2 regions of the Roseateles sp. NT4 genome follow, and region 2 is predicted to be linked to the other one. Evidence: riboswitches for the same ligand, from Rfam matches in the RefSeq annotation. Region 2 holds a riboswitch; the other holds the start of a gene.
The links. A riboswitch is a leader RNA that binds a small molecule or an ion and turns the genes downstream of it on or off. The one in region 2 is predicted to bind thiamine pyrophosphate.
Positions count from the first base shown of each region.

Region 1: linked by a shared signal. The riboswitch ahead of ACS5PN_RS25095 (TonB-dependent siderophore receptor) and the one ahead of thiC (phosphomethylpyrimidine synthase ThiC) in region 2 are both predicted to bind thiamine pyrophosphate.

Region 1 covers NZ_JBPZGZ010000004.1:431,123-436,358, reverse strand. Annotated here, with positions in the region: gene cobA (uroporphyrinogen-III C-methyltransferase) at 1-83, shown strand, start outside; gene fdxA (ferredoxin FdxA) at 111-434, shown strand; gene ACS5PN_RS25110 (NAD(P)/FAD-dependent oxidoreductase) at 451-1,539, shown strand; gene ACS5PN_RS25105 (DUF2845 domain-containing protein) at 1,564-1,956, opposite strand; gene ACS5PN_RS25100 (YciI family protein) at 2,215-2,646, shown strand; TPP riboswitch at 2,697-2,802, shown strand; gene ACS5PN_RS25095 (TonB-dependent siderophore receptor) at 2,869-4,992, shown strand; tRNA gene ACS5PN_RS25090 (tRNA-Asn) at 5,029-5,104, shown strand; tRNA gene ACS5PN_RS25085 (tRNA-Asn) at 5,158-5,233, shown strand.
Region 2 covers NZ_JBPZGZ010000001.1:696,795-702,030, reverse strand. Annotated here, with positions in the region: gene ACS5PN_RS03235 (FAD-dependent oxidoreductase) at 1-139, opposite strand, end outside; gene thiC (phosphomethylpyrimidine synthase ThiC) at 139-2,019, opposite strand; TPP riboswitch at 2,098-2,216, opposite strand; gene ACS5PN_RS03225 (alpha/beta fold hydrolase) at 2,266-3,354, shown strand; gene ACS5PN_RS03220 (hypothetical protein) at 3,466-4,422, shown strand; gene ACS5PN_RS03215 (DUF1127 domain-containing protein) at 4,434-4,664, shown strand; gene ACS5PN_RS03210 (nuclear transport factor 2 family protein) at 4,661-5,062, shown strand; gene ACS5PN_RS03205 (MFS transporter) at 5,038-5,236, opposite strand, start outside.

The DNA.
Region 1 (5,236 bases), on a different contig from region 2:
CAGGTGCCAGTCCCGTCGCGGCGCAGGATCAAAACCTGCCCGCCGCTAAAATCATCGTTTCGCCTGAAACATTGCCCATCTAAGGCGCCCCTTACTTCTCAGAGCTGCCCATGACCCACGTCGTCACCGAAGCCTGCATCCGCTGCAAATACACCGACTGCGTCGACGTCTGCCCGGTGGACTGCTTCCGCGAAGGCCCCAACTTCCTGACCATCGACCCCGATGAGTGCATCGATTGCGCCGTGTGCATCCCCGAGTGCCCGGTCAACGCGATCATGCCGGAGGAGGATGTGCCGGGCGATCAGATCCACATGATCAAGATCAACGCCGACCTCGCCAAGGGCTGGCCCAGCATCACCAAGCGCAAGCCCGCCCTGCCGGACGCCGACGAGTGGAAAGACAAGACGGGCAAGCTGCCCGAGCTGATCCGCTGATCGCTTTTCCTTTCCTATGCAGGCAGCCGTAGCGATCAGGCCCGATGCCACCCACACCGACGCCGTCATCGTCGGTGCCGGGCCGGTCGGGCTCTTCCAGGTCTTCGAGCTGGGCCTGCTGGAGATCAAGGCTCACATCATCGACAGCCTGGCCTACCCCGGTGGCCAGTGCATCGAGCTGTATCCCGACAAGCCCATCTACGACATCCCGGCCGTGCCCGTGTGCACCGGCAAGGAGCTGACCGACAACCTGCTCAAGCAGATCGAGCCCTTCGGCGCGACCTTCCACCTGGGCCAGGAAGTCACCGTCGTGCAGAAGCTCGAGGATGGCGGCTTCATCGTCGAGACCAACAAGGGCACGCAGTTCGTCACCAAGACGGTCTTCATCGCCGGCGGCGTCGGCAGCTTCCAGCCGCGCACGCTGAAGGTCGAAGGCGTCGAGCCTTACGAGGCCACCCAGGTCCACTACCGCGTCAAGGCGCCCAACCAGTTTGCCGGCAAGAACCTGCTCATCATCGGCGGCGGCGACTCGGCCCTGGACTGGGCGCTGAACTTCTGTGCCGCCAACCCTGACGGCAACCCGCACAAGGCCGAGAGCGTCATCCTCGTGCACCGCAGGGATGGCTTCCGCGCCGCGCCCGCCAGCGTTGCCAAGATGCATGAGCTTTGCGACGCCCACGAGATGCAGTTCATCGTCGGCCAGACCGTGGGCATCACCGAGGCGGATGGCCAACTCACCGGGCTGAAGATCGCCGGCAACGACGGCATCACGCGTGTGGTGCCCTGCGACCAGGTGCTGGCCTTCTTCGGCCTCAGCCCCAAGCTTGGGCCCATTGCCGAATGGGGCTTGGCCCTGGAGCGCAAGCAGATCGTCGTCGACACCGAGAAGTTCGAGACCAGCGTGCCGGGCATCTTTGCCGTCGGCGACGTGAACACCTATCCGGGCAAGAAGAAGCTCATCCTCTCCGGCTTCCACGAATGCGCGCTGGCCGCTTTCGGCGCGGCGCCCTACGTCTTCCCGGACAAGCGCGTGCACCTGCAGTACACGACGACCAGCCCCAAGCTGCACAAGGTGCTGGGCGTGGAGTCGCCAGTGTTCGACTGAGGCCTGGCTTCCCCAGCAGGCTGGCTAGCGGGGCTCGGACCGCCCATGCTCGCCGTAGCGGATCGAGATGATCTTGCCCTCGCGAATCCGCACCACCGCGACGAGATTTCCCGGCCCGCGGTCGTACAGCCACTCCTCCGTCACCACGCACACCGGTTGAACCTGTTGAACCGGCTGAACCTGCTGATAGGTCGGATAGCCGTATTGCGCAGGAAGCGGCTGCGGGATCCGGGCGCAGTACGAGTCCGAGACCGTGGGCTGCCCGCACGACCGGATCAACCACACCTTGGCATCGCCTTCGTTGATGCTGGTGTCGTTGCATCGCAAGGGGTCGGCGTGAACGGCGCCTCCTTCGCCCAGCAGAGCAGCCAGCGCGCCTGCCTTGAAGCCCAAGCGCAGCGCGTGAATCAGTCCCATAGCTTCCTCCTTCGACGGCCATGCGCCGCTCACATGTCCGGGCAGAACGCCGCAGGGACGTTCACGTTGACAGGCTGAACCACGAGCGCGCCTAGCTTTGAGACGAGGTGGAAGTATCGGCGAGCTCACGCCGCGGCCCGGCCGTTTCGAAACCGCCTGCCCAACCGCTCACGGGCGGCTTTCCTACATCCGCTGCCGTCCAAACCGGGCATGCTCGCTCATCGTCCCTGCCCCACCGCCACCGTCAAGGAGACTGAAATGCGCGTCATGGTGATCGTGAAAGCCACTGCCGATTCCGAAGCGGGCCGCCTGCCCAGCACCGAAGAATTCGCCGCCATGGGCGCGTTCAATGAGGAACTGGTGAAGGCCGGTGTCATGCAAAGCGGCGATGGCTTGAAGCCGACGTCCGCCGGCAAGCGCGTGCGGTTCTCCGGCCCGGACCGCGCCGTCATCGACGGTCCCTTCGGTGCGCCCAACGACCAGATCGCGGGCTTCTGGATCTGGAACGTCACATCGATGGATGCGGCCGTCGACTGGGTCAAGCGCTGCCCCAACCCGATGCCCGGCGACAGCGAGATCGAGATCCGTCCGTTTTATGAGGCGGAAGACTTCGGCGAGACGTTCACGCCCGAATTGCAGGCACAGGAAGACAAGCTGCGCGCCAAGATGGACGCGCAACAGCGCAGCTGAGGCCTGAAACAGGCCCGCGACTAGAATCCACACCGCGCCTGGGCAACCAGGCGTTTCGCTAGGGGTGTTGCGCCTGCCAAGGCGGCGCGCGACTGAGACAGTCCCTTTGAACCTGACTGAGGTAATCCTCGCGCAGGGAAGCACGCTGAACGCCCAGGCCGAATCTTCGTCTCCCGCCCCTGAGCTCTGTCGTTTGCCGACCTGCCATCGCTTTGCATTCCGATGGCACGACTTCTTTCTCTTTCCTCCATCGCAGCCGCCACGGCGCTGCTGGCGTCGCATCTCGCTTCGGCTCAGTCCCTGCCCCAGGTCAGCGTGACCGGCAAGGCCACCGAGGCCGTGCCCAGCCTGTCGGGCTTCAACGACCCGCCGGCCAAGCTGCCGATGCAGGCCCTGAGTCTGTCGGCCGAGCGCCTGGACGACCTCGGTATCAGCCAGCTCTCGGGCATCACCAAGCTCGATGCTTCCGTCTCCGACGCCTACAACGCCGTGGGCTACTGGTCGCAGCTGAAGATACGCGGCTTCGACCTCGACAACCGCTTCAACCTGCGCCGCGACGGCCTGCCCATCAGCGGCGAGACCGCGCTGTCGCTGGTCAACAAGTCGGGCATCGAGGTGCTCAAGGGCAGCTCGGGCATGCAGGCCGGCACCAGCTCGCCGGCCGGCATCGTCAACTTCGTCGTCAAGCGCCCGCTGGCCGAAGACGGCACGGCGCTGATGCTGGAGGCCATCCAGGGCGGCACGGTGCAGGCCAGCCTCGACCACTCGCAGCGCTTCGGTGCCAACCGCGAGTTCGGCCTGCGCGTCAACGTGGCCGCTGCTCGTCTGGACCCGACGCTGCGCGACAGCAAGGGCCGCTCGCACACGCTGGCCGTCGCCACCGACTGGCGCATCAGCGCTGACACCCTGGTCGAGGCCGAAGTCGAGTTCAACCGCCAGAGCCAGCCCAGCCAGCAGGGCTTCAGCCTGCTCGGCGACCGCCTGCCCGATGCCAAGAGCGTCGACCCCAACCTGAACCTGAACAACCAGCCCTGGAGCCTGCCGGTTGTCTTCAACAACACGCACGCCTCGCTGCGCGTGCAGCAGAAGCTCTCCGGCGACTGGCGCGCCCAAGCCATCCTCGGCATCCAGCGCCTGCGCACCGACGACCGCCTGGCCTATGCCTATGGCTGCAGCGCCGCCAATGGCGACTACTACGCCGACCGCTTCTGCCCCGATGGCAGCTACGACCTCTACGACTTCCGCAGCGAGAACGAGCATCGCGACACGACGGCCCTGGACATCTCCGCGACCGGCCCCGTGCAGCTCGCCGGCATGCGCCATGACCTCACCGTCGGCGGGCTGACGAGCCAGTTCAAGAGCCGCTTCCAGCGCCAGGCCTACAACTACGCCGGCACCGGCAATATCGACGGCAGCGCCGTCACCGCGGCCCAGCCCGACCTGACCGACGAAAACACCAACCGCGACGAGCGCAGCAACGAGCTCTATCTGCGCGACCGCGTGGACCTCGGCGCCGGCACCACCGCCTGGCTGGGCGCTCGCTACACGCGTCTGCACCGCGAGAGCGTGCGCACGGATGGTGGCCGGCGCACCGACTATTCGCAGGGCGTCACCACGCCGTGGATCGCGCTCAGCCACGCCATCGCCAGCGACTGGCTGGTCTATGCGAGCTGGGGCGAGGGCGTTGAAAGTGAAGTCACGCCCAACCGCGCCCGTTACGTCAATGCCGGCCAGGCCCTGCCCGCGCTGAAGAGCCGCCAGACCGAGATCGGCCTGAAGACCGGCACCCAGCGTGTCGAAGGCTCGCTGACGGCCTTCGACATCCGCCGCCCGCTGTGGCGCGACATCGGCAGCTGCGACGTCGACCTGAGCTGCGAACACCGCGCCGACGGCTATGCCCGCCATCGCGGCATCGAGGCCAGCGCCGACCTGAAGTGGAGCGGCGGCGGCCTGTTCGCTAGCGCCATGCGCCTGCAGGCGCGCCGCGAAGGCAGCATCGACGCCAGCCTCAACGGCAAGCTGCCGCCCAATGTGCCCGAGACCACGCTGAAGGCCCATGTGCGCCAGGACCTGCTGCCCGGGCTGCAGGCCCAGCTCGGTGTCCGCTACGAGGGCAGCCGCTTTGCCACGCCCGACAACAGCGTCTCTGTGCCCGCCTGGACGGTGGCCGATGCCGGCCTGCGCTATCTGCAAAACGTGGGCAATCAGAGCTGGATCTGGCGCGCCGGCGTGGACAACCTGACCAACCGCCGCGCTTGGCGCGAGTCGCCCTGGCAGTACGAGCACAGCTACCTCTACCCCCTCGCGCCGCGGACTTTCCGCACGAGTCTCGAGGTCCGACTCTGAGACTCTTGAAAAAACTGCTATAGTCACGGGCTCTGTTCCTCGATAGCTCAGTCGGTAGAGCGCCGGACTGTTAATCCGTAGGTCCCTGGTTCGAGCCCAGGTCGGGGAGCCAACAGAAACCCAAGACGCATGACGCAACCGCTTGTCATGCCGACATAGAACTTTTCCTCGATAGCTCAGTCGGTAGAGCGCCGGACTGTTAATCCGTAGGTCCCTGGTTCGAGCCCAGGTCGGGGAGCCAAAT
Region 2 (5,236 bases):
CCGACGTGAAGCCGGCCGCACCGGGTTGAGCCGGCCCCTCGGCGGGGTCGACGACGCTGACGCGATGGCCGGCCCGCGCCAGCTGCCAGGCCAGTAGCCGGCCCATGACACCGGCACCTGCAATGGCGATGGAGGCCATCAGGCTTTGGCGATCGGGATGTAGAACTCGCCGCCGGCCGCGCGGAACTCGGCCGACTTCTGCGCCATGCCGTCGGCGACGACGTCAGCCGCCTCCAAGCCCTTGGCAGCCGCGTACTCGCGCACGTCCTGAGTGATCTTCATCGAGCAGAACTTGGGCCCGCACATCGAGCAGAAGTGGGCCTCCTTGGACGAGTCCTTGGGCAGGGTCTCATCGTGATAGTCGCGCGCCGTGTCGGGGTCCAGGCCGAGGGCGAACTGGTCGTTCCAGCGGAACTCGAAGCGCGCCTTGCTCATGGCGTCGTCACGCGCGCGGGCGCCGGGGTGGCCCTTGGCGATGTCGGCCGCGTGGGCGGCGATCTTGTAGGCAATCAACCCCTGCTTGACGTCGTCGCGGTCAGGCAGGCCGAGGTGCTCCTTGGGCGTCACATAGCAGAGCATGGCCGTGCCCATCCAGCCGATCATGGCCGCGCCTATGGCCGAGGCGATGTGGTCGTAGCCCGGCGCGATGTCGATGGTCAGCGGCCCCAGCGTGTAGAACGGCGCCTCGTGGCAGTGCTTCAACTGCTCGGCCATGTTCGCCTGGATGAGGTGCAGGGGCACATGGCCAGGGCCTTCGATCATGGTCTGCACGTCGTGCTTCCAGGCCACCTGGGTCAGCTCGCCCAGCGTGCGCAGTTCGGCGAACTGGGCCTCGTCGTTGGCATCGGCACCGCTGCCAGGACGCAAGCCGTCGCCCAGCGAGAAGGTCACGTCGTAGGCCTTCATGATTTCGCAGATCTCTTCGAAGTGCGTGTACAGGAAGTTCTCGCGGTGGTGGGTGATGCACCACTTGGCGAGGATGGAGCCGCCACGCGACACGATGCCGGTGCGGCGCTGGGTGGTGAGATGGATGAAAGGCAGGCGCAGGCCGGCGTGGATGGTGAAGTAGTCGATGCCCTGCTCGGCCTGCTCGATCAGCGTGTCGCGGAAGATAGCCCAGGTCAGGTCCTCGGCCACGCCGCCGACCTTCTCCAGCGCCTGATAGATGGGCACGGTGCCGATGGGCACGGGCGAGTTGCGCACGATCCAGTCGCGCGTCGTGTGGATGTTGCGGCCGGTGGAGAGGTCCATCACCGTGTCCGCGCCCCAGCGGATGGACCAGACCAGCTTCTCGACCTCTTCCTCGATGCTGGACGTGACGGCCGAGTTGCCGATGTTGGCGTTGACCTTGACCAGGAAGTTGCGGCCGATGATGGTCGGCTCCAGCTCGGTGTGGTTGATGTTGGCCGGGATGACGGCACGGCCGCGGGCCACCTCCTGGCGCACGAACTCGGGCGTGATGATTTCGGGGATGGCGGCGCCCAGCGAGTCGCCGCGCAACCTCTGCTCGCGCTCGGCGTCGGACAGGTAGTCGCGCATCCACTCACGCTTGCCGTTCTCGCGCAGTGCGACAAACTCCATCTCCGGCGTGACGATGCCGCGGCGGGCGTAGTGCAGCTGGCTGACGTTGCCACCGCTGACGGCGCGGCGCGGCTGGCGCTGCAGGGCGGCAGCTTCGGCGCGCAATTGAGCTATGCGCTCGCTGTCCTCCTTGCCGCCATCGTCCAGGGCGACGCGGGTGCGGCCCACATAGGCCTCGGTGTCGGCGCGATCACCCACCCAGCTGGAGCGCACCGGCGGCAGGCCGCGGCGCACGTCGATGGCGGCCTGGGGATCGGTGTAGGGGCCGGAGGTGTCGTGCACCCCCACGCGCTCGCCGTTGGTCAGCGCGATCTCGCGCATGGGCACGGCCACGTCGGGCCGGCTGCCGCTGACGTAGATCTTGGACGAGGCCGGGAAAGGCTCGCGCGTCAGCGACAGGCGCTCGGCCAGCGAGAGGGTGGGATCGGGGGCGTTCAAGGCGGTCTCCTGGAGCTGTGATTCGGTGCTCCGTGGCCGCCTGCGGGTGCACGGCGAGGTGGGCCCTCGCCAGCACGCCCTCATGGCATGCGCTCTCCTTACGCCGGTACTAGCCGGTTCAAGTTCACGGGTTTGGCCTTGCGGCCATCTCAGCGTCTGCCTGCTGTTCAGCAAGCGGAGCACCCCGGAGCGGGCGCGACTGTACTTGCGCGCGCCGGAACGTGTCAACGCGACAATGCGGCCGCCATGCCCATCGCCCCGCTGCGCCAGTCCATCCGCTTCTGCACCGCCCCCGACGGCGTGCGGCTGGCCTTTGCCGAGAGCGGCGGTGGCGCGCCCCTCGTCAAGGTCGGCAACTGGCTGACCCATCTCGAGTTCGAGCTGACCAGCCCGGTCTGGGGCCATTTCATCGAGCGTCTGTCGCAGCGCCGTCGCCTGCTGCGCTACGACCAGCGCGGCACCGGCCTGTCGGACTGGGAGGTGCCGGAGATCTCCTTCGATGCCATGGTCAGCGACCTCGAGGCTGTCGTAGATGCGGCCGGCCTGGTGCGCTTTGCGCTGCTGGGCGTGTCGCAGGGTTGTCCGGTCGGCATTGCCTATGCGATCAAGCACCCGGAGCGCGTCAGCCACCTCGTGCTGCATGGGGGCTATGCGCGCGGGCGGCGCCAGCGGGGCCAGGCCGAGTCCAACGAACTGGCCGGCATGATGGTCAAGCTGGCCGAGCTGGGCTGGGGCAAGGACGACCCGTCCTTTCGCCAGTTCTTCACCAGCGCCTTCCTGCCTGACGCCAACACCGAGCAGCAGCGCTGGTTCAACGAACTGGAACGCATGTCGACCTCGCCTCGCAATGCGGCCCGCACGATGGAGACGCTCTACGACATCGATGTTCAGGCCTTGCTGCCTCGCCTGGCCTGCCCGACCCTGGTGCTGCACGCCACCGGCGACCTCAGCGTGCCCTTTGCCGAGGGCCGCGTGCTGGCCGGCGGCATCGCCGAGGCGCGCTTCGTGCCGCTGGACTCCCGCAACCACCTGATGCTGGCCGACGACCCGGCCTGGAAGCGCTGGGAGCAGGAGGTCTGGGACTTCCTCGGTCCGGGCGAAGGCATGCGCTCGGATGCGTCGTTCGGGAACCTCACGCCGCGTGAGCGCGGGCTGCTGGAGCTGATCGCCCAGGGCCGCGACAACGCGCAGATCGCCGCCGTGCTGGGCCTGAGCGACAAGACCGTGCGCAACCACATCACCAGCATCTTCGCCAAGCTGGAGGTGGAGAACCGTGCCCAGGCCATCGTGCTGGCGCGCGAAGCGGGGTTTGGGACCGCGGTCCCAGGCGGCTGAGGCCCTGCAGGGGCTGTCCTGGGACTCAGCTCTCAGGCGCAAAAAGGGGCGGCCCGGAATGATGACGACACGTCAGAACGACGCCGTCCACCGCTTCCGAAAGCCCCCACCATGCAAACCGAAACGACCCGCTACGCCCGCTGCATCGAAGCCTCCAAACGCATCCGCTGGGACATCGACCGCGATGTCATCCGCGGCCGCAGCTTCGACCTGCGCCAGAAGTTCCTGCCCGACCAGCTCTCGCTGATCGACGAACTGCCCTTCCTCAGTCCCGCGGACCAGCGCCTGCTCGGCCAGATCCAGGGCCGCACCTACGCCAACATGTTCGGCCTCGTCGAACGCTTCATCGGCGCCAAGATGCTGGAGATCAGCCGCGACCACTGGCTGGGCGACCAGACCGCGCTGGAAGCCCTGGTGCGCTTCACCGACGAGGAGATGAAGCACCAGGAGCTGTTCCGCCGCATCGAGGCCCTGGCCGCCGACCGCATGGCACCAGGCTACCGTTTCGAGGCCACGCCCAATGGCGTCGCGGAGTTCGTGCTCGGCAAGAGCAGCTGGGCGGTTCTGGCCCTGACCTGCCATATCGAGCTGTTCACGCAGACCCACTACCGCGCCAGCATCGGCGAGGCCGGCGAGGACGTCTCCGACCTCTACCGCGACGTTTTCCTCTTCCACTGGAAGGAGGAGTCCCAGCACGCCATCCTCGACGAGCTGGAATGGCTGCGCGAAGACGCCAAGCTGGTGCCGCTGGAACGTGACGCCGCCGTCGAAGACCTGATCGCCCTGGTGCAGGGCGTGGACGGCATCCTGCAGGGCCAGGCCGCGGCGGACGCGGCCTACTTTCTGAAGACCGCCGGCATCATCAACCCCGAGCACATCGAGCAGATCGGTGACACGGTGCTGAAGGCCTATCGCTGGCAGTACATCGTCTCCGGCCTGCTCGAGCCACGCCTGCAGTCCCTGCTGAACATCGTGCTGAGTGCGCCGCAACTGGCCCGCATCCAGCAAGCCGTCTCGCCGCTGCTGTACGCCATGCCGGCCAGCGGGCCGCTGGCCAAGGCCGCTTGAAGGAGAGCAGCATGAGCACACTGGCCTTGCCGACCTCGCCATCCTGGCGCCTGCAACTGCGGCGCCTGCTCGACGCCTGCCGGAGCCATCTGCAGAGCCAGCGCGAGCGCGCCGAGTTCATGCAGCTCGACGCCACCGCGCTGCGTGACCTGGGCCTGCATCGCTCCGAGTACGACTCTTACCGCTGCGAGGCCGAAGGCGACGTCCGTCGCACGCGGCGACGCCTGGGGCACTGGCGATGAGGGCTGCGGATCTTGAATCGCTGCAGGTCGTGCGCGACTTCCTGGCCACCCTGCAGGAGGGCAGCCGCGACGCCATGCGCTTCCTGACCGACGACGTCGAGCAGGTCGAACTGCCCAATCGGCTGAATCCGCACGGCGCCACCAGCGACAAGGCCGAGCTGCAGCGCCGCACCGGCCTGGCCCGGCAGATCATCCGCCGCCAGCGCTACGACATCGTCTCGGAGCTGGCCCAGGGAGATCGTGTCGTCATCGAGGCGCGCTGGTCGGCCGAACTGGCCGTGCCCATGGGCTCGCTGGACGCCGGCGCGACGATGAAGGCCCGGTTCGCCATGTTCTTCGAGCTGCGCGACGGTCTGATCTGTCGCGTGCGCAACTACGACTGCTTCGACCCCTGGTAGCGGGCGACCAGCCCCAGGGCCACCAGCAGCAGGACGGCCGACAGGCCAAAGCTCAGCTGCGTGCCCCTGGCCACGGCCGCCGCGGTCGCCGTCATGAGGCTGGCCGTACCGGTAGCGGCGGCAAAGACCGCGGCCATCAGGGATGCGCCCGTCACCAGGCCCAGGTTGCGCGAC